2 linked regions of the Hahella sp. HNIBRBA332 genome follow. The protein of the gene in region 2 interacts with the protein of the main gene of each other region in a pairwise test. Links are inferred from orthologs where the notes say so. Each region holds a gene or a part of one and is shown on either strand. Other genes may lie near its edges. The genes, in order: ligA and leuS.

Evidence for each region.
Region 1: the proteins of leuS (region 2) and ligA interact in binary tests that used the Escherichia coli proteins (3 or more experiments, as listed by UniProt). The link is inferred for Hahella sp. HNIBRBA332 from one-to-one orthologs.

Annotation. Positions count from the first base shown.
Region 1 is NZ_CP132203.1:853,453-864,021, forward strand. What follows is about bases 2,483-5,381. They hold ligA (NAD-dependent DNA ligase LigA), read left to right. Parts: upstream 2,483-2,855; coding sequence 2,856-4,907; downstream 4,908-5,381. Other genes in these bases: zipA (cell division protein ZipA), read left to right, coding at 2,483-2,677; O5O45_RS04070 (hypothetical protein), read left to right, coding at 5,148-5,381. Outside these bases: chromosome segregation protein SMC, read left to right, coding at 1-1,197; more of zipA, read left to right, coding at 1,319-2,482; more of O5O45_RS04070, read left to right, coding at 5,382-7,832; O5O45_RS04075 (CBS domain-containing protein), read right to left, coding at 7,846-8,421; bifunctional tRNA (5-methylaminomethyl-2-thiouridine)(34)-methyltransferase MnmD/FAD-dependent 5-carboxymethylaminomethyl-2-thiouridine(34) oxidoreductase MnmC, read right to left, coding at 8,478-10,358; O5O45_RS04085 (peptidylprolyl isomerase), read right to left, coding at 10,355-10,569. UniProt on the Escherichia coli protein: DNA ligase that catalyzes the formation of phosphodiester linkages between 5'-phosphoryl and 3'-hydroxyl groups in double-stranded DNA using NAD as a coenzyme and as the energy source for the reaction.
Region 2 is NZ_CP132203.1:230,325-241,106, reverse strand. The notes cover bases 564-3,675. They hold leuS (leucine--tRNA ligase), read left to right. Parts: upstream 564-882; coding sequence 883-3,468; downstream 3,469-3,675. Other genes in these bases: O5O45_RS01220 (LPS-assembly lipoprotein LptE), read left to right, coding at 3,473-3,675; O5O45_RS01230 (zinc ribbon-containing protein), read right to left, coding at 564-632. Outside these bases: lnt (apolipoprotein N-acyltransferase), read left to right, coding at 1-63; more of O5O45_RS01230, read right to left, coding at 60-563; more of O5O45_RS01220, read left to right, coding at 3,676-3,994; holA (DNA polymerase III subunit delta), read left to right, coding at 4,004-5,020; O5O45_RS01210 (hypothetical protein), read left to right, coding at 5,127-5,393; O5O45_RS01205 (endonuclease), read left to right, coding at 5,577-6,224; O5O45_RS01200 (acyl-CoA dehydrogenase C-terminal domain-containing protein), read right to left, coding at 6,367-8,157; O5O45_RS01195 (acyl-CoA dehydrogenase C-terminal domain-containing protein), read right to left, coding at 8,319-10,118; O5O45_RS01190 (putative metalloprotease CJM1_0395 family protein), read right to left, coding at 10,496-10,782.

The sequences.
Region 1 (10,569 bases), 620 kb from region 2 along the record:
GTGGAAAAGAAAGAGCAGTTGCTCAATCGTCGCGATGACGTGCGCCAGAAGCTGGACGGCCTGCGCACGCAGGCGCGTCTTGATCGGGAGCATGCGCACCAGATGCAGCTGCGCGCCAGCGCGCTCAGCACGCGGAGAGAGTCGATACGGCAGGCGCTGGAAAAAAGCGACGCCAACTTGCGGCGCAACCGTGAACGCATGCAGTGGGTGGAGGAAAGCCTGCAGACCCTGCAGGATCCAGATGATGCACTGCAGGAGCGTCTGGAAGGCTATCTCGAGTTGCGCATGCAACAAGAGGACATCCTGACCCGCGAACGTAACCGCCTCGCGGATTTGGAGCAGTTGATGCAGGGCGATGAGTCGTCCCGGCAGCGTAATGAGATGGTGATCCAGAACATGCGCAGCCGGATTGAATCATTACGCATGCAGCATCGGGAAACGGATATCCGTAAAAACGCCTTACGGGACCAAATGGCGGAGGATCAATACGACCTTGAGAATGTGATCGGACTGCTGGCGGAAGATGCAGACGAAGGACAGTTGCAACGGGACATTGAGCAGATCGTCGGAAAAGTGGAGCGTCTCGGCGCTATCAACCTGGCGGCGATTGAGGAATATGAGGCCCAGTCCGAACGTAAAGTCTATCTCGATGGTCAGCATGAGGACTTGCAGGAAGCGTTGGAGACTTTGGAGAACGCGATCCGAAAAATCGATCGCGAAACCCGCAACAAGTTCAAGGAAACCTTCGATCAGGTCAACGAAGGGCTGCAGAATTTGTTTCCCCGCGTCTTCGGCGGCGGCAGCGCTTATCTGGAGCTAACCGGGGAAGACCTGCTGGAAACCGGCGTCGCTATTATGGCGCGGCCTCCGGGCAAGAAAAACAGCACCATTCATTTGTTGTCGGGTGGAGAGAAGGCGCTTACCGCCATTGCGCTGATCTTCTCTATCTTCCAGCTCAACCCCGCGCCATTCTGTATGTTGGACGAAGTGGATGCGCCATTGGACGACGCCAACGTGGGGCGCTATGCTCGAATGGTGAAAGAAATGTCGGATCAGGTGCAGTTCATCTACATTACCCACAACAAGATCGCCATGGAAATGGCGGATCACTTGATGGGGGTCACTATGCATGAGCCCGGCGTGTCGAGACTGGTTTCCGTGGATGTTGAAGAAGCGGCCGCAATGGCTGCGTTGTAAGGGCGCGCTGGATTGTAAAGCAGCGGCGAATTGAATAAATTAACTCGCCAATCGATAAGAAATACAGGCGGGATCAGGTTGGCGAATACCATGATGATGTTTAGTTGGGGATATTAGATTAATGGATATCAGTTTGCGTGAATGGCTGATCATGATAGGCCTGCTCATAATCCTGGGCGTGGTTATAGATGGTTTTCGCCGAGTCAGAAGAGCGCGCAAGGATTCATTGGAAATCTCCCAGGGTATGGGAGGCAACTTCGAAAATACGCCTATCGATGATGACTTTAATCCAGAACTGCCAGGCAGTGGCTTCAGGGTGATCAAAGACGGCAAGCCAGCTGCGGAGCAGAATTACACTCGGCCGATTAAGGAAGTCAAATACAAACCTACCTTCAAACCCTGCGAGAAGCTTAAAGAAAGAGAGCGCCTGCAGGACGAGGAGCATTACGACCAGGACATGGCGGAGCCGCCGATTCTGGAAGTGGATGAGGCGTTGGAAGCGTCCATGTCCAATCAGGGCTACGGGCGCAGAGAGCCGGAGTTTGTCGAAGAGGACGTGAGGGATGAGCGCCTGCCGGAAGAGCAGGAGAGTTTCTCGCCTTATCAACGCTTCGAGCAGGTTAGGGATGAACAATATGAAGAAGAGTCCGTCGAAGAGGACGCAGAAGCGGATGACGACGGGCGCTATGGAGACAGCCCCTATAAAGAGTTTCTGAAGCGGGATAATTTCCGCGTGCAGGGATATCAGGGCGGGTACGACAGTCTGCATGAACATGAGCCAGAGCCTGAGGTGGAGTTCGAGCAGGAAGAGCCACAGGATGAAGTTGAAAAGGAAGAGGATCTGCATGCGGAGCCGATAGACAGGCCGGTCGCCCATGATGAATCCCAACATGAACCTATGCTTGCGTTTAAAGACAAGTTTCTGAAGAAAATCAGTGCGATCCAGCAGCAAGCTGGACTCAACGCCAGCTCCCAGCGTAGTGAAGACGCGCCGAAAAACCGGGAAGAAAAGCCGAGCCGAACCGCTCCAACAGGGAAACAGCCGAAGACGCCGCAAGAGATTCTGGTGATCAATGTGCTGAGTAAGGATGAAGAGGGCTTCGATGGCGAGGCGCTGCGTAATCTGGTTGAAGCCTGCGGTATGCAGATGGGCGATATGGCGATCTTCCATCGTTACGAACATGACTTCGATGAAGGACCCGTTCAGTTCAGCATGGCGAACGCCATGGAGCCGGGCGTATTCGGAAAGGACATGGCGACACAGCGTTTTCCTGGCGTCTGCTTCTTTGTGCGTCTGCCTGGGCCGGATAACAGTATGCGCGCCTTTGACTATATGGTGGAAACCGCGCAATGCCTGGTGCGTAATCTGGGCGGCGAACTCAAGGATGAAAATCGCAGCGTCATGACGGCGCAGACTATCGAACACTGTCGTCAACGCGTCAGGGAGTTTGAGCGTCGCATGTTGTCGTCCCGGGTATAAACCCAGGGCGCCGCTTTCGGGAATGTCCCGGAGTATTGGCTTGTAACGAAAAATACTGTCGTTATATTCGCTATACTTTAATCCGAATCAAAGACTTAGCAATTCCGCCGCATTGGGGTTCCCGTGCGGCGGAGTCGTCTGATAATTATTCAATAATCTGCCTCGGAAGAATGAACTCATGTCGGAAGTCCCTGCCGCCATTCAGGAAGAGCTGAATACGCTTCGCGAAACCATCAACGATCATAATTACCGTTATTACACGCTGGATGATCCCTCGATTCCCGATGCGGAGTACGACCGTTTAATGCGTCGTCTGCGTGAAATCGAGACGGAGTTTCCCCAAACGATTACGCCGGACTCGCCGACTCAGCGCGTGGGCGCTGCGCCTGCGGATGGCTTCGAGACAGTGTCCCATCGCCTGCCCATGCTGTCCTTGGATAACGCGTTCGAAGAGCAGGATCTGCTGGACTTCGATCGTCGCGTGCGCGAGCGCCTTAAGGAAGCGGAAGACGTGCGCATTGATTACTGCTGCGAACCGAAACTGGACGGCATCGCTATCAGTTTGTTGTACCGCGATGGTTATCTGGTGCGCGGCGTTACGCGCGGCGACGGCTCCGCCGGCGAAGATATCACCGCCAACGTGAAGACGGTAAAGAATATCCCGCTTAAGTTGCGAGGGGAGGGATATCCCGCGGAATTGGAAGTTCGCGGTGAAATTTATCTGCCCAAGGCCGCCTTCGACGCCATCAACAAAGACGCGGCGGCGAAGGGCGAGAAAACGTTCGTTAACCCGCGCAACGCGGCGGCGGGAAGTCTGCGCCAGCTTGATCCGCGCATCACCGCCAGGCGGGCGTTGGAAATGTGTTGCTACAGCGTAGGCTATTTCGAAGGCGAATTGCCGGGGACCCAGCACGATATTCTCAATCAGCTGCAGCAGTGGGGCCTGAAGATCAATAGCCAGATGAAGTTGGCGTCAGGGGCGCAGGAGTGCCTGGATTACTACCGTCATATCATGAACGTTCGTAACCAATTGCCATACGAAATTGATGGCGTGGTGTTCAAGGTTAACCGTATTGATCTGCAGCAGGAGCTGGGGTTCGTTTCGCGGGCGCCGCGTTGGGCTATCGCGCATAAATTCCCCGCCCACGAGGAAATGACCGAGTTGCTGGCGGTGGACTTCCAGGTTGGCAGAACCGGCGCCGTGACGCCAGTGGCGCGCTTGAAGCCGGTATTCGTCGGCGGCGTCACGGTCAGCAACGCTACCTTGCATAACATGGATGAAATTCGCCGCTTGGACGTGCATGTGGGCGATACGGTCATCATTCGCCGCGCGGGAGATGTCATTCCGCAGGTGGTTAGCGTGGTGCAGGATCGTCGCCCGGAAAACGCTGTACCGGTGGAGCGTCCCGAGCACTGTCCAGTTTGCGGCTCCGATGTGCTGCAACTGGAGGGCGAAGCGGTGGCGCGTTGCTCCGGTGGGCTCTACTGCTCTGCGCAGCGTAAGGAGGCGATCAAGCACTTCGCATCCCGCAAAGCTATGGATATCGACGGCCTGGGCGACCGACTGGTTGAGCTGCTGGTGGAGAAAGAATTAATCGATTCTCCCGCCAGTTTGTATTCTCTAAAAGCGCCGGATGTGGCGGGGCTGGAGCGCATGGGCGAAAAGTCTGCGCAAAATCTCATTAATGCTATTGAGGTTTCCAAGCAAACCACTTTTGCTCGCTTTATCTATGCGTTGGGCATTCGGGAAGTGGGGGAAGCCACGGCCAAGGTGCTGGCGCAGCACTTCCCAACTCTGGATCTGCTGAAGCAGGCCACCGAAGAAGACTTGGTGGCGGCGCCGGATATCGGTCCTATCAGTGCGGGGCATATTCGCTCCTTCTTCCAGCAAGAGCACAATCTGGAAACCATTGATGCGCTATTGAGGCAGGGCGTGAGCTGGCCTGAAGTGGTCGTGCGCAATACAGAGACGCTGCCGCTATCCGGGCAAACCGCTGTAGTGACGGGCACGCTTGCGGATTACAGCCGCGATGAGGCGAAGGATCTATTGATCCGTCTCGGCGCCAAGGTGTCCGGCAGCGTGTCCGCCAAAACCGGTTTTGTGGTGGCGGGGGAAAAGGCGGGCTCCAAACTTACTAAGGCGCAGGATCTTGGTGTGAAAGTGCTGGATGAAGACGCATTCAAGCAACTGTTGGAAGAGCATCAAGCGCATTTGGGCGGCGACGCCTGATTGCACTGATCCCTTTTCTCCTTGTAACGGCCGCTTCTGCGGCCGTTTTGCATTGTGGGGTTTGACACGTACGGTCTGTCGTTTTCAGGTAAGTAGAAGGAAGTTAGTTGTCTGTCGGGTATAAATAAAAGGGCGGCAGTGTGATCCCGGTTGGGTTTCTGACCCCCTGCTGTGGTTACAAAAAACAAAGTTTTATAAAATTTTGTAAAACATAAATAATAAAGCGTGGAATGCACATCTATGGGTCACCTGGGTCTGGCCCAGCGCAGCGGAGTTAAGTTGGCGCTGAAAACGCCTGCGCTGGTTATCACTTCTCTACTACTCGCCTCCTGCGGCAGCGATACAGCGCCGCCCGAAGCCATTCGCATTTTGGGAAAACCACCGGGAACCGCTTATCTGGGCGTTGAATACACCTATGAGTTCGGTGTGGACGGCGGCGATGGTCTGGTGGACTTTTCCATGACCAACCAGCCGCGCTGGCTGGCGTTGGAGTACGTCGACAACACCTTCCGCAAAGGCATTATCATGCGCGGCATCCCTGGCGTTAACGGGGGCGGAACGGCGGAAGACGCGCTGACGCCTGGCGAGGCGCAGGAAGTCTCACTGACAGTGTCCGATGGATCCAGCGTGGGGGAAACCCGGTTTTCTTTGTTTGTCGACACGAACACCTATGAATCCGAGGCGCTGACGGTGGCGGAAAACGACGTTGGCGAACGCCCCTCGAAGTTGATCGACGCCAACAATAACGGCCAGGAAGACGAAGGCGAAGAGAAAGAAGTTATTCCGCTGTGCTTCACAGATGCGGAGGGTACGCCGCTGTTTTCTGAGGAAGACATCGCTTTCTTTGAGGAGCGTCAACAGGATGACTCGCTGGCGGTGCGTCCCAAGCTCCACTACTTGCCGGTCTTTCTGGAGCAACCCTCGGTTCAGCGCGTCATATTGCGCTACTCACTGACCAGCGGCTCCGGCGACGGCGCCACCCCGGGAAGCGATTTTCTTATCGAGACTGCGAGGAAAGACGGACAGGTTATTTCGGTCGCGGACGGCTTTCTGACTTATGATCCGGGCGTCCGTTATTGCCATATTCCGGTATTTATTAATGACGACCGCGATGCGGAAAAGACCGAGAACATTGCGGTGTCGATCACTCACTACGAAGGGGGACTGCTGGAGTTCGCTGATCCGGTCAATACCACCATCTCTATTACAGATAATGAGCCTGTCGCCAGCTTTAAGGTGTCCAAGGCGTCGGTGTCTGAAGGCAATTATCTGAATGTGGAAGTGACGCTGGATAAAGAGCCGGAACAAACAGTTTATGCAGAGTTTGTCGTGGATGCGGACAATAGCGATGGCGACTTTGAGGGCGCAGAGGCGGATTTGCGTCTCTACACCGGAGAAGGTGGGGCGGGCAGCCTGATCACGGATGGCGTCAGCGTGCCTTTCGAGGCGGGCGAAACCAGTAAAACCGTCAAACTGCAGGCGACGACGAATGGCGACGCCACGTTGCGGGACGAGAAAGTGACTTTCAACTGGCGACGTAGCGGAACCGTGAACCCTGGCGAGGAGCCCCTTTCCGTCTACATTAACCAGTGGTTGAACGCGGTGGAGCTGCCACTCAACGCCGGCGCAAGCGTCTCCGAGGCCATTTCGGGATCGCAATCGGAGCTGTTTCTCGCCCGGGTGAATGGGGAGGAAAGCGGCAAGCCGGTCAACTCAGATATCATGATCTATGATCGCTTTGGCGTCCTGCACCAGAGTATCAGACTGGAAGCGGCGACCTACGCAGTGCGCATCAAAGACATCTGGTTGTATGAGAAGATCAATCCGGCCAATGAGGATGAGATCACCCAGGATATCTACGCTTTGCTGGAAGTGGGTGGTTTGTTCGCGCCTCCGGCGGAGCCGCTGCAGGAAAGCGATTTGGGTGGTAAAGACGTAGTGGTGCAGAAATATCAGCGTATCAATAATGTCGGCGCCTTCGAGTTACAGTGGGCCAAGCAGATTGGCAGCGTATGGGATGACGAGCCCGGCGCGCTGTCTGTAGATCTCAGCCAGGAGGTGCTGGTGGTCGGCGCTACCTCAGGCCTGGTCGGCGAAGGGGAAAATTCCGGGCGTCGCGACGCCATGTTGATCAAGTTTGATAAAAACGGCGCACTTATGTTCGCTAAAACCTTCGGCTCCTCCGGTGATGATGTGTTGCTGGGAGCGTCTCCTGAATCCTCCTCCAATCATAATGTCGTTGGTTTCAGCGACGGAGCGGTGGAGGACAACGGCTCCAGCCTGGGCGGCTATGACGCCGTCATTGTGTCCTACAACGATGATGGCGATCCCCGTCGTGTGGCTCAGATCGGCTCCAGCTATAACGATGCGGCGCTTGATGTCAGCACTGTCAGCAAAGGCTTTGTCTCCGCCGGTTACACCAATGGCGTGCTGGTCAGTGGAGAGCGTAACCGCGGTGGTCAGGACGGCTACCTCGCCTATCATCAAAACGCCAGTGAGATTACGGCCTATGCGCAGGTTGGCGGAACTGCCGCAGATTCTGTGTTGGACGTTAAGTCGCTGGGCAATGAGGTATATCTGTCTGGCGTGACGGCGGGGGATATTTTTGACGCTGGCGCGGCCCAGGGCGGCGAAGATGGCTGGCTGGCGCGTTATGACATCGTGAAAGAAGAAGTGTTGGCTGACGGGGAAGAACCAGGCGAAGGCGAACAGGTGAGCAAGCTGAAGAATATTTGGCGTTTCCAGCGTGGCGCGGCGGCCAACGAAAAGCTTTCTAATCTGGCGACATTCGGCAGCGCTAAATTGATCTCGGTGGAAGAAGCCCAGACTGACAGCGGCGTGACGGTAACGCTGAAGCCGCTCTCCATCGTTGATGGTGTGGACTTGAACGCCGCCTGCCGGGCGGACCCTAACGGGGAATGTTGATGGGGCGTCTGGGTTAAGCCCAGGCTTCCACCTCAAAATGAGCGATAGCTTTCAGGATGTCTGTGGCGGTCAGTACGCCAATCACATCGCCCTGAACATTGCGCACCAAGGCGCCGTCCAGGTCTCTCTCCACCAAAACCAGGGAGATCCGGCGCAAATCGGCGTCGTCGCCGACCATCAGGTAAGGCGCGCACAGCGCAGCCAGCGTCGCCTCTGGCTGCTCCAGTTTCGCCTGCAACAGCTCGCGCTCAATCAGAAAACCCACGACTTCCTGGTCGTCCCGCACTGGCAAGTGTCTCACTTTATGCTCGCGCAAAAAGCTCAATCCTTCATCCAGGCTCCAGTCCTGCTTGCCGTAAAGCACTGGCGCTGACATAACGTCCTGGGCGCTGAGGCGGGAGATGTCGCCTTCTGCAGCGCTATCCTGTTCGCTTCCGGAATAGGGAAAGTCTTCTCGCATTCCTTGGTCCTGAGGACCAATAGGATGGATGGCGGATATGGATTTAAGTTCTTCCACTGATTTGACGCGAGGGTCCACGCTCAGTGGTGTGATGATACGGTGGCCGGCGTCGACTATGTAGATCGGCATGGATGAGGCTCCTTGCAACCGGGGCGCCGCGTTTGGCGCTCCCTATGCAATCCAGTCTACTCCTGGCTGAAGCGTGTTGGCAAAACGCGCTTGATCAGGCCGTCTTCGATCGGAGCGGGCGTTCCCTCCAGCATGTCCGCTATCATTTCGCCGGCGAGCGGCGCCAACGCCAGACCTTTGGAGCCCATTGCCGTCACAATCAGCAAGCCTGCTCCTTCTTGCTCCGGAATGAGCGAGCCGATAGCGGGTAAGTAATCCGGCAACGCGCTTCTGACGGAGGCGCGTCCTTGTAGGACAGGCGTGGTTTTGGCGAATTCGGCGCGCAGGGCGGGGGTGAGCTGGAACAGCTGTTCAAGATTGGCGTCGTTGTCCGTCTCAGTCACCTGCGAGTCAGCGCAATTGGGTTTAAATGTGGCGCCTGTGACCAGCCTGTCTTCAATAGGCGGCATCAGATAGCCTTCGCCACATAAAACGGTGTTTAGTTGCGGTAATGCGGTGGACTCCACCTGTAGCGTGGTGACTTGGCCGCGAATGGGTTTGAGAGGCAGAGTGGCCGCTTCAGCAGGCAGCATAGACTGGTTGTTGGCGGTTGCCAGTATCGCTGTAGCGCACTCAAGCACCCGGGCGGACTCGCCAGAGTCAGTATGGATACGCCAGCCGCCTTCATGGGTGCGTTCCAGTGCGCTAACTGTCGTATTCAAGCGGACCTCAATGTTAGGATGCTGCAGCAGGTGGGCGCACAGTTGCGGAGGAATCAGCCAGCCGCCGCCGGGCAGGTACGTGGCGCTTGCTGGCAGGCTGACGCCGGCGAGTTCCGACGCTTCTTGTTGGGTGAGAGAGCGGATAACCTCACCAGGGTAGCGATTGTGTTGGAAGAACTTCTGCTGTCTGACGGCTTCCTTGTTGTTATGCGCAAGTTGCAGCACGCCGCAGGGGTTCCATATGGGCGCAGGCAGGCTTGCGATCTGCGAGTAGAAGCGTTCGGCATACAAAAATGCATTGGCGTGAATGCGTGTGTTGATGCTCCACTCCACACCGGGTTTTATGTATAGCGCGCCTTGTGGGTTGCCTGACGCCTCCGGGGCGATTCGATCAGCCGCTTCCAGTACGGTTACTTTCCAGCCGCGAGAGGCGAGTGCATAGGCGGTATTTGCGCCAGACAGGCCCGACCCGATCACCACGGCTTCCTTGTGGGGAAGGGCGGTGGGCTGGCCCGGTTCTTCCGCTTGGAATACGCCGACGGTCATGTCCCTTTTATAGCCGAACCCGGGCGCTTTGCTGACGTTAAAGCCATGCTCTTTCAAGCCGCGACGGATGAAACCCGCCGCGGAGAATGTGGCGACGGTGCAGCCCGGGGCGGCGTGGCTGGCGATCAGTGGAAACAAAGACTCGCTCCACATCTCGGGATTCTGCTTGGGTGAGAACCCATCCAGAAACCAGGCGTCGGCTTTAAAGCTGCACTCGGTCAGCCAGTCTACGACGTCGCCCAGGTACAAGGTCAATGTGACGCCCTGGTCGATGAAGCGACAACGGTGCACGCCTCGCATGGGGGCGGGGTATTGCGCTTGTAACTGTCGTGCGAACTCCGCCAGTTGTGGCCAGGCCTGATGACTGCGTATCAGGTCTTCCAACGCCAGCGGACAAAACTCCACGGAAGTGAAGTGCAGTTGCCCATCCGCGGGACCGCATTCCCGCCAGAGCGCCCAGGCCATGAGGAAGTTGAGGCCGCTGCCGAAGCCGGTTTCCGCAATGGTGAATACGGAGCCCGGTGGCGCCTTGCTGAACCGCTCTCTCAGGCGATTGCCCGTGAGGAAGACATAATCCGTTTCCTCCGGGCCGCTTTCTTTGGAAAAATAAATATCGCCGTAAGCGTTGGAGATCGGCGCGCCGCTGTCGGACCAGGATAGATCTGCGTAATCAAGTTGCGGACCGTTCACTGCTGGCTTGCAACCTCATCCAGTTTGATGGAGTTGATGGTGACGGTTTTGACAGGCACATTCTGATAGGGGCCTGTATTTTGTGTGGGCGCGTTGGCGATCTTGTCCACCACTTCCATACCAGAGACGACTTCGCCGAACACCGCATAGCCTGGTCTGCCGTTGGCGCCATTCAGGTAAGCGTTATCGATGACGTTAATGAAGAACTGCG
Region 2 (10,782 bases):
TTGATGTGGGGACGGCGCGAGCAGAACGAGGCGCCCGCCGTCGCGATGGAGCAGGCAGGCTAGCCCCTGCCTTCCTCATCCCCCTCTCCCTCAAGCTCCGGCTCGTATGGCCATCGGGAAGTAAGGCGCTGAAAATAAATACCCTGACACCGGTGACAGCTGTCGATATGCGAGGTTTCCACCAAACAAACCATCTTGCCGCACTGGTCGCATTTTAGTACGCCAGGGCAAGCGACCTCTCCTGCAACATAAGTTCCCGGATCATGGTGCAGTTGATAGTCCAGCTTTTCCAAATCCACCAGGGTTTTATCTGCGATAGATAAGAGTGCGCCGCCGATGCGTTGCTCAATCAGGTCAAGGTCAAACCGCAACCACTCACGCAACCCTTTACCAGTTTCTGCAACAAAGTGGTAAAGCTCTTTCATGTCGCGTTTGACGTAGGCTTCCAGGAGGTTCCATTCCTCCTTGGTCAGTTTCGCCAGCCCCTGCTCAAACTCAACAGCCTGATCAATCTCCTGCTTAACGGCCTCCCATGTCTTCACTTCAACATCAGCGAGAGATTTCTCAACGCGCTGCAGAATATTGTTGTACGCCTGCACGACATGTTCAGGCGCTTTATCCTCCTGCTTCATACCTTAACCTCCCGGATATGCGAGATCTTGTTTTCAACCCTACTCCAACCCTATCTGTAGTCAACACTATTAGGTTAGAATAAACGGCTTTCATGGCGGAAAGTCCGCCATTAACCCATTGTGTTTACACGCCCCAGCGCCTTGCCAACGCAGAGTCCATCAGTAAGGATTATGTCACGCTTGCAAGCCGACGTTTTTGATCCGGGGCGATAAACCTTAATTAAAGCGATCAGGCGAAAAAAGACGACCGATGGAAGAACTGTACCACCCGAAAAAAGTTGAGCAGGAAGCGCAAAAGTTCTGGGAAGAAACCGATGCATTCAAAGTGGACGAGGAGCCAGGCAAAGAGAAGTTCTACTGCCTATCCATGTTCCCCTACCCCAGCGGCAAGCTCCACATGGGACATGTCCGTAACTACACCATCGGCGACGTCATCTCCCGCTACCAGCGGATGCAGGGTAAGAACGTTCTCCAGCCCATGGGCTGGGACGCATTCGGTCTGCCGGCGGAAAACGCCGCGTTGAAAAACAACGTCGCGCCGGCCAAGTGGACTTACGAAAACATCGCCTACATGAAAAACCAGTTGAAGCTGTTGGGCTTCGGTTATGACTGGAATCGCGAGTTGGCCACTTGCCGCCCTGAATATTACAAATGGGAGCAATGGTTCTTCACCCGCCTTTACGAAAAAGGGCTGGTCTACAAAAAAATGTCCACGGTCAACTGGGATCCGGTGGACGAAACAGTATTAGCCAATGAGCAGGTTATCGACGGCAGGGGCTGGCGCTCCGGGGCCGTTGTAGAGCGTCGCGAAATCCCGCAATGGTTCATTAAGATCACGGATTACGCCGAACAACTGCTCAATGATCTGGACAAGCTGGAGAATTGGCCCGAACAGGTCAAAACCATGCAGCGCAACTGGATCAACAAGTCTGAAGGGGTTGAGTTCCACTTCAAGCTGAAAGACCACGATGGCGACCTGCTGGTATACACCACACGCCCTGACACCATTATGGGCGTGACTTACGTCGCTATCGCACCACAACACCCGTTAGCGCTGGAAGCCGCCGCCAATAATCCTGAGCTGGCGAAGTTCCTGGACGAGTGCAAAAACACCAAAGTCGCGGAAGCGGACATGGCCACGATGGAAAAGCGCGGCATGGACACTGGCTTTTTCGTTATTCACCCGCTTACAAACGAACCTGCGCCCATTTGGGTCGCTAACTTTGTTTTGATGGACTACGGTTCAGGCGCAGTCATGTCAGTTCCTGGTCACGATGAACGCGACCACGAGTTTGCGCTGAAATATGGCTTGCCCATCAAGCAGGTTATTTCCGTCATCGACGCCGACGAGATGGATATTCAGGAAAAAGCCATTACTGAAAAGGGCATCCTGGTCAACTCCGGTGAGTTTACCGGCATGACCTCTCAGGAAGCTTTCGATGCGGTTGCTGCAAAGTTGACCGCCATGGGAATCGGCGAGAAAAAAATCAACTATCGTCTGCGGGATTGGGGCGTATCCCGTCAGCGTTACTGGGGCGCCCCCATCCCCATGATGACATTGGAAGATGGAACAGAAGTTCCCGTACCTCTGGAAGACCTTCCCGTAAGGCTGCCGGAAGACGTGGAAATGGATGGCGTCAAATCCCCCATTAAAGCCGATCCCAACTGGAGCAAACGCAGTTACAACGGCCAGCCCGCCACCCAGGAAACCGACACCTTCGACACCTTTATGGAGTCTTCCTGGTATTACGCGCGCTTCTGCTGCCCCAACCTGGAGTCCGCCATGTTGGATCCTGCGGCCGCCAACTACTGGCTGCCTGTAGACTACTACGTAGGCGGGATCGAGCACGCCATTCTGCACTTGCTGTACTCACGCTTCTTCCACAAATTGTTGCGTGACGAAGGTTTGGTGGACAGCGACGAACCGTTCAAGAAGTTGCTGTGTCAAGGCATGGTGATCGCGGAAACCTTCTATCGCGAAGACCCGTCCGGTAAGAAAACCTATTTTAACCCTAAGGATGTCCGCGTTGAGATCGACACGCAGAGTAATCAGGCAAAGGCTTTCCTGATCGAAGATGGCCAGCCTGTCATCATTGGACCGAAGGAAAAAATGTCCAAGTCCAAGAACAACGGTGTTGACCCGCAAGAGTTGATTGATAAGTACGGCGCCGACACTGTTCGCTTGTTCACGATGTTCGCAGCGCCGCCGGAGCAATCTCTGGAGTGGTCAGAATCCGGCGTTGAAGGACAGCATCGATTCCTGCGCCGTCTGTGGAAACTGGTCCACACTCACGTTGAGAAGAAAGGGATCGCGCCCCTGAATGTGGCTGAGTTGAACGACACCCAGCGCACACTACGCCGGAAGACTCATGAAACCATCAAGAAGATGACGGATGAGTTTAATCAGCGCATGGCGATTAACACCGGCATCGCTATGGTAATGGAGTTATTGAACGAATTAAGTCGCTTCGAAGACGACTCTCCCCAAGGCTTGGCGGTTGTGCAGGAAGCGCTGGAGACGGCGGTATTAGTACTGGCTCCGATTGTCCCCCACATCAGCCACGGATTGTGGCGCGAGCTGGGACATGAGGACATCGTCATGAACGCTCCCTGGCCGAAACTGGATGAAAAAGCGCTGGAGAAAGACAGCATCGAGCTGGTCGTTCAGGTGAACGGAAAATTGCGCGCACGTATTCAGGCGGCGGCAAGCGCCAGTAAAGATGAGCTTGAGAAACTGGCGTTCGATGATGAAAACGTTCAGCGCTTCATGGAAGACAAGACCGTTGTTAAAGTCATTGTTGTACCAGGGAAACTGGTCAACATCGTGGTGAAGTAAAGCGATGCGAACCGGTATAAGACTACTCCTGGCGGGGGCGGCCAGCCTCCTCATCAGCGGCTGCGGCTTTCACCTGCGCGGCCAGATGGAACTCCCCCCTTCCCTCCAGGCGCTCAACTTGAGCTGCCCGGAGGGCGACGCCAGAGTGCTCTGCGGACAAGTTCGCGATCGCTTGTTGCAAGCCTCCGTCCAAGTCAGCGATGGAGGGACGGACGCTCCCACCCTGGCGATAGGGGGCGTTGAAAACAGCCGCCGCGCCGTGAGTCTGGACAGCAGCGCCAATGCCGCAGAGTATGAGCTTTCCCGCAAAGTCACTTTCAGCCTGAACGACGCACAGGGCGAGCCGTTGATTCAGCCAACGTCGCTACAGCAGTTCCAGTCTTACCAATATGACAAGCTCAGCGTGCTTGGCAAAGAAAAGGAAGAGAACAGCATCCGCGACGATCTGGACAAGCTTCTCGCCACAGAAATACTCAATCGTCTGGCGGTATATAGCGAGCGAGCTTCAACACCGGCGGCGAACTGAGCCTTTCTCATGCGCATTAAACCGGAGCAGCTGCAAAGCAACCTGAACAAACATCCCCCCGCCGTTTTTGTGGTGAGCGGAGATGAACCGCTGTTGCGCCAGGAAGCCTGTGACGAGATTCGCGCCTACAGCCGTAAGCAAGGGTTTAGCGAGCGTATCGTCTTTCACACGCCCAAGAACTTTGACTGGAGCGCTCTTGATGAGCACACCCAGTCTTTCTCCCTCTTCGGCGAAAAAAAGCTGCTGGAAATTCATCTGGATAGCTTGCCAAACGATGGTGGAAAAAAGCGTCTCGCCGCCTTTAGCGAAAACCCACCCGAAGACTGCCTGATGCTGATCATCAGCGATCGCATTGAGTCCTCTACCCTTAATACAAAATGGTTCAAGTCAATTGAAACACACAGCCTTCACGTCCAGGTATGGCCGATCAGCCATGATCAATTACCCAACTGGATAAATCAGCGCCTGCACAAATTAGGATTCACTCCTACATCCGGCGCTGTAAAGGCATTATGCGACCATGTTGAGGGCAATTTACTGGCGGCCCGGCAGGAGATGGAGAAACTGCGTCTATTGTCCGACGACGCCAATCTGGACGAAGAGCAAGTCCTGCGCGGAATATCCAACAGCAACAAGTTCACCGTATTTAATCTGGTGGACGCCTGTCTGGAGCGAAACCCGAAGCAGGCGCTGAAAGTCCTGCAAACGCTGCAAGCGGAGTCCTTCGAACCCACCATAGTGCTTTGGTCATTAGCCCGTGAAGTGCGCCTGATCGCCAAACTCTACAAGCACTCGCAAACCTCCCAGGGCCTGGAGCAGGCGTTACAGAAAGAAAGGGTTTTCAAGAATCGCTGGGTCCTGTACAAACGCTTCATCCCTCGCTTTAACGCCGCCCGACTTCGAAATATTCACCAGGCCTGCCAGACCGCTGATAGATCCATAAAGGGCTTGGATAGCACGCCTGTTTGGTCTACCCTGACTTACGCTGCATTGGAGCTGGCGGGCGCAGGATTATCTGCGTCCTGACCGAATACCCATCACTGAAAAGCCACCACAGGTTGATGCAGATCAACCATTTAACGCCATTGCTGTCTATGATTAATGGAACTTAAATCATCGGGAGAGATGAAGCATGAGCACACTGCAAGACGAGATCAAAAGACTAAAAGACTCACTCAAACAGGAAAGGGACGAGTTACGGCTACAGCTGAATCTAGCCAAGGCGGAAGTCCGGGACGAGTGGGAGGATCTTGAAAAAGAGTGGGATAAGTTTGTCGGCAAACTACAGCAGGCGGGCCAGGAAGCGGGCCAAACCGGCAAGGAAGTCAGTGAAACCGCAAAAAAAATGGGCGAAGAGTTACGTAGTGGCTACAAACGAATAAAAGATCGTCTCAAGTAACCTAGTTCAGGGTTAACGCCCTCCACTCAGTCACCACCGACTTCCTATCATCAGAAGCGGCCCTGTTTACACTGTACTTTGCTGACAATTTGTAATATAGGTGTAAATGGGTCCGCTTAGCCCTGACCATGTCAGCGGCCCTGCGTATCACCGAATAAAAACAATCAGATTACGGATCCGCAAATGAGGAACACAGTCACCGTCCTACTTGGTGTTTTCATGGCGGGCTTGCTTAACGTCACCCATGCCCAAACCAAATTCAATGACCCCAAACAGACACTCAAGGAAGAATTCTGGGGCAAACTGTACGCAGATGGCGGCAAGACTTTCTTTTGTAAAAAAGAATTTACCAAAAAAAGCATCCTGGTCACCGAAAGCTACATCTACTCGACACTTTGGATCAGAGACAACCTGGAGTGCGGCACACCTCGACAATGCAGAGAGAACAACGAGGAATATCGCCGTATGGCCTCTGATCTGCATAACATCTATCCAGAAGACGCACGCTTTGAACTGGAGCGCCGCGCAGCCAAATTCGAAGAGTTAGGCAATGAAGTCAAAGCCAATGAGTGCGGCATTCGTCAGGTATTCGGCATTATTGACCCTCCTGACGATATAAAAGGCGACATCGCCCGAAGCCTTCTTTATATGCACACCACCTACAATCTGCCTTTATACGGCAATCTGGACCAACTGAAACGCTGGTCCCGCGCCGACCCTCCCACTCCCGAGGAGATAGCACGAGATATGCAGATTCGCGAACTGCAAGGCAACAGCAACCCCTTTATCACACATCCCGAGTCCGCCGACCAAGTCATGCTGAACCGCTGACTTTTCTCTACAGCAGAACGCATGTTTGAAATCAGACGACCACAAAAAAGCCCGCATTGCGGGCTTTTTCTTTTAAGGTTGACCCATCCTGAATAGAGTTGACGCCTATTTCAGGACTAGACAGGTTATTCCTCAGAGCGGCTTAGAACTGCTCTACATCCAGCGCCATCATATCGCCGCTACCGGACTTGATGGACTCCGCCAGAGAAACTGTACGCGGCAGGAGTCGACGGAAGTAAAAGCGAGCGGTTTTCAGCTTGGCGTCATAGAAACCAGAGCTATCGCCAGCTTGCTTCTCAATCGCCACTTTCGCCATCATTGCCCAAACGTGAGCAAATGCAACATATCCGAAAAGGTCCAGGTATTCGACACTGGCTGCGCCTACAGCGTTAGGATCGTGCTCAACCGTCTCCAGCACATACTCCGTCACATCTGATAAGCGCTCAAAGACAGCCGCCAGCGGCTCTACGAACTCCTGCAGTTCGCTGTGATCGCGATTGGCTTCAATAAAGTCGGCCACTTCGCCAGCATATAACTCAACGAATTTACCGCCGTTCATGGCCACTTTACGCCCCATAAGGTCAAGCGCCTGAATACCGTTAGTGCCTTCGTATATCTGCGCAATGCGCACATCGCGCACCAACTGCTCCTGCCCCCATTCGCGAATATAGCCATGGCCGCCAAACACCTGCTGACCAAGCACGGTGCTATCCAGGCCGCGATCCGTCAAAAACGCCTTGGCGACCGGCGTCAACAGAGCAACCATCGCTTCAGCGTGCTGCTTCGCAGCGGCGTCGTCAGAGTATTTGGAGATATCCAGATACTTCGCCACATAGGTGGAGAACGCCCGGCTGCCTTCAATCAGAGCGCGCATGGTCATTAACATCCGACGCACATCTGGATGCACAATAATAGGATCAGCGGCTTTGTCCTTGGCGACCACGCCTGTGGCGGAGCGCCCCTGAATACGGTCTTTCGCATACTCAACCGCATTTTGATATGAACGTTCAGCCGCCGCCAAACCTTGCACGCCAACACCAAGGCGCTCGTAGTTCATCATGGTGAACATACAAGCCAAACCTTTATTCGGCTCGCCGACCAACCAACCCTGCGCGCCGTCAAAGTTCATGACGCAGGTAGCCGAAGCCTTGATACCCATCTTGTGCTCGATTGAGCCGCAAGACACCGCATTACGCTCGCCCACGCCACCGTCTTCCGTCACCTTGAACTTAGGCACCAGGAACAGAGAAATGCCTCTTGAACCTGCTGGAGCATCAGGCAATTTCGCCAAAACCAAGTGAATGATGTTTTCACTCAGATCATGCTCGCCGCCAGTAATGAAAATCTTGGTGCCGGAGATGGCGTAAGAGCCGTCGCCATTGGGTTCAGCCTTGGTTCTGATAATGCCAAGGTCCGTGCCGGAGTGCGGCTCGGTCAAACACATAGAGCCGGCCCATACGCCGGAATACAAGTTAGGCAGATAAGTTTGCTTGAGCTCTTCGCTTGCGTGAGCATCAATCGCCAAACAAGCGCCCGCCGTCAGCATAGGATACAGGCCAAAAGAAATATTTGCGGACTGCACCATCTCTTCAACTTGGGCGCCCAGCATCTTCGGCATACCCATACCACCGAAGTCAGGGTTACCGCCCAACCCACACCAACCGCCTTCAATAAACGTGCGGTAAGCCTCCTGGAAGCCTTTTGGCGTGGTAACTACTCCCTCATTCCATTGGCAACCTTCTTCATCTCCGCTCCGATTGAGAGGCGCCAGCAAAGAAGACGCTATTTTAGCGGCCTCCTCCAATATGGCGTCCGCAGTATCCGGGTCAACAGTGTCGCGCGCGCCCGGCAAACTGAGCCAAAGTTTATCGGCTTCAAACACTTCTTTGAGTAGAAACTGCATGTCACGAAGCGGCGCAGAATAATCAGCCATGGTTACTCCCTCGAGCTAAATCGCTTTGTCTGAATGAATGTCTTTCTGTTTGTGCTTATTGTCGCGCTATTATCTGGCTATTACGAATCCGGCTACATACCGGTTCGCACCAGTATGTAAAAAAGCCCGCAACAGCGGGCTTATTTTGTCCCTATACGGAATCAGAACGCAAAGTTTTCCACTTCCATATCCATCATGCAGGCAGCGCCGTTGAGTGCGGACTGTGCGTGAGACAGAGTGCGAGGCAGGATGCGCTTGAAGTAGAAACGCGCAGTTTGCAGTTTCGCCGTGTAGAAACCAGTTTCCGTGGTTCCTTCCGCCAGCTTCTGTTGCGCCACCAGCGCCATGCGCGCCCAGAAATACGCCAGCACGGCATAGCCGGAGTACATCAAGTAGTCAACAGAGGCGCCACCCACTTCATCGCGGTTCTTCATCGCCGCCATACCAATCTTCATGGTGAGATCGCCCCACTCTTTGTTCAGCTTGGCCAACGGCTCAACAAACTCGTTCATATCCGCGTTTTCCCCCTGCTCTTTGCAGAACACGTGAACCAGCTTGGTGAAGCGCTTCAGAGATTCACCCTGAGTCATCAGAATTTTGCGGCCCAGCAGGTCAAGCGCCTGAATGCCAGTGGTGCCCTCGTACATCAATGCGATACGCGTGTCGCGCACGATCTGCTCCATTCCCCACTCGGAGATAAAGCCGTGACCGCCATAAACCTGCATACCCAGGTTAGCGGATTCATAACCGATTTCGGTCAGGAACGCTTTGGCGATAGGAGTCAGGAAGCCCATCATTTCGTCCGCTTCATTGCGCACTTCTTCAGTCGCGCCATGGTGAACAAAGTCGCCTTGCACTGCAGTGTAATAAATCAGAGCGCGCGAGCCTTCAGTAAACGCCTTTTGCGTCAACAGCATACGACGTACGTCAGGATGTACGATGATAGGGTCGGCAGGACCGTTCGGATTCTTCACGCCAGACAAGGAACGCATCGCCAAACGGTCTTTTGCGTAGGTCAAAGCGCCCTGGAAGGACAGTTCAGACGCGCTCAAGCCTTGGATAGCGGTTCCCAGACGAGCAAAGTTCATGAACGTGAACATGCACGCCAAACCTTTGTTCTCTGGCCCGATCAGATAACCTTTGGCTCCATCGAAGTTCATGACGCACGTAGAGTTGCCATGAATTCCCATTTTATGTTCGATAGAACCGCAAGTAACACTGTTACGCTCACCCAGGCTGCCGTCTTCATTAACCAGGAACTTAGGAACGATGAACAGGGAAATGCCCTTGGTGCCTTGCGGTGCGTCTGGCAAACGCGCCAAACAGATGTGAACGATATTTTCCGCCATATCATGTTCGCCAGCGGAAATAAAAATCTTGGTTCCAGTGATGCTATAGCTGCCATCAGCATTCGGCTCAGCTTTTGAGCGCAGGATACCCAGGTCAGATCCACAATGCGGCTCGGTCAGACACATGGTGCCAGTCCATTCGCCGCTGACCAGTTTAGGCAGATACACCGCTTTCTGCTCTTCGGAGCCGTGCAGGATGACAGTGTTAACAGCGCCATGGCTCAAACCGGGATACATACCCCAAGCCCAGTTGGATGAGCCTACCATTTCACTCATAACCAGACCGAGAGACTCTGGCAGGCCTTGACCGCCGAAATCTTCCGGCGCAGTCATTGAAGGCCAGCCGCCTTCTACGTATTGCTGGTAGGCTTCCTTGAAACCGGTAGGTGTGGTTACGCCGTCTTCGCTCCAGGTGCACCCTTCCTCGTCACCCACCCGATTAAGGGGGGACAGCACCTGCTCACAGAACTTGGCTCCTTCCTGGATGATTGCGTCCACCATGTCTGGGGTCGTCATTTCCGCACTCGGTAATTCCCTGTAATGAGACTGCACATTCAGCAGTTCATCCATCACAAACCTGATATCGCGTAAAGGAGCTTTATAATCCGGCATAACGTTTACCTCAATCTCTACTCGGCGCAGCAACACGAGGCCGCTACCTTTTTATTCCATGTTCTGGATTTTTTTCACAGTGAGCCATAATACTCACCGATATATCAAACAAGTGTTTGAAACATACGTTTGCTTACGGTGATTGTCAAGATCGATTAGAGTTAAAGTTCCAATTTTTAATAGCCGTTCATTAACGGGTACGCAACAATACTTACCATCATTTTTTAAGCCCTTTAAAAACAAATAGTTACACAAAGAAAGAAACGACAAGAAACACAGCGCCGGAAATGATCAACGGGTAAAATTTTGTAAGTGATGGCCTTTGCCTAAGCGGCGCAAACACATGCTCGACAAGGTTAAGAATCAGTAAAGAAGGTCTAGATCACTTCGTCCAATTGAATACTGGGCTGCAGTCCCTGCTCGAAAGCTTGCCCAATGCGGATCAAATCAAGATAGGTGCGAATGGCTTCGCTTTCACGCTCACTGGAAGAACCGCGACTCTCCTCCTCTTGCTGCCGCTGTTCACGTTCCTGTTGTTGCTCAGCCCGCAACTCCGCGCGCCCATCCGCCTGTTGCTGCACAAGCTCGGAACGCGCCTGCAATATGGCCTGAGTCGCACGCGCAGCAACGGAGCGGTCCTGAGAAGAGGGCTCCGCCGGCGCTA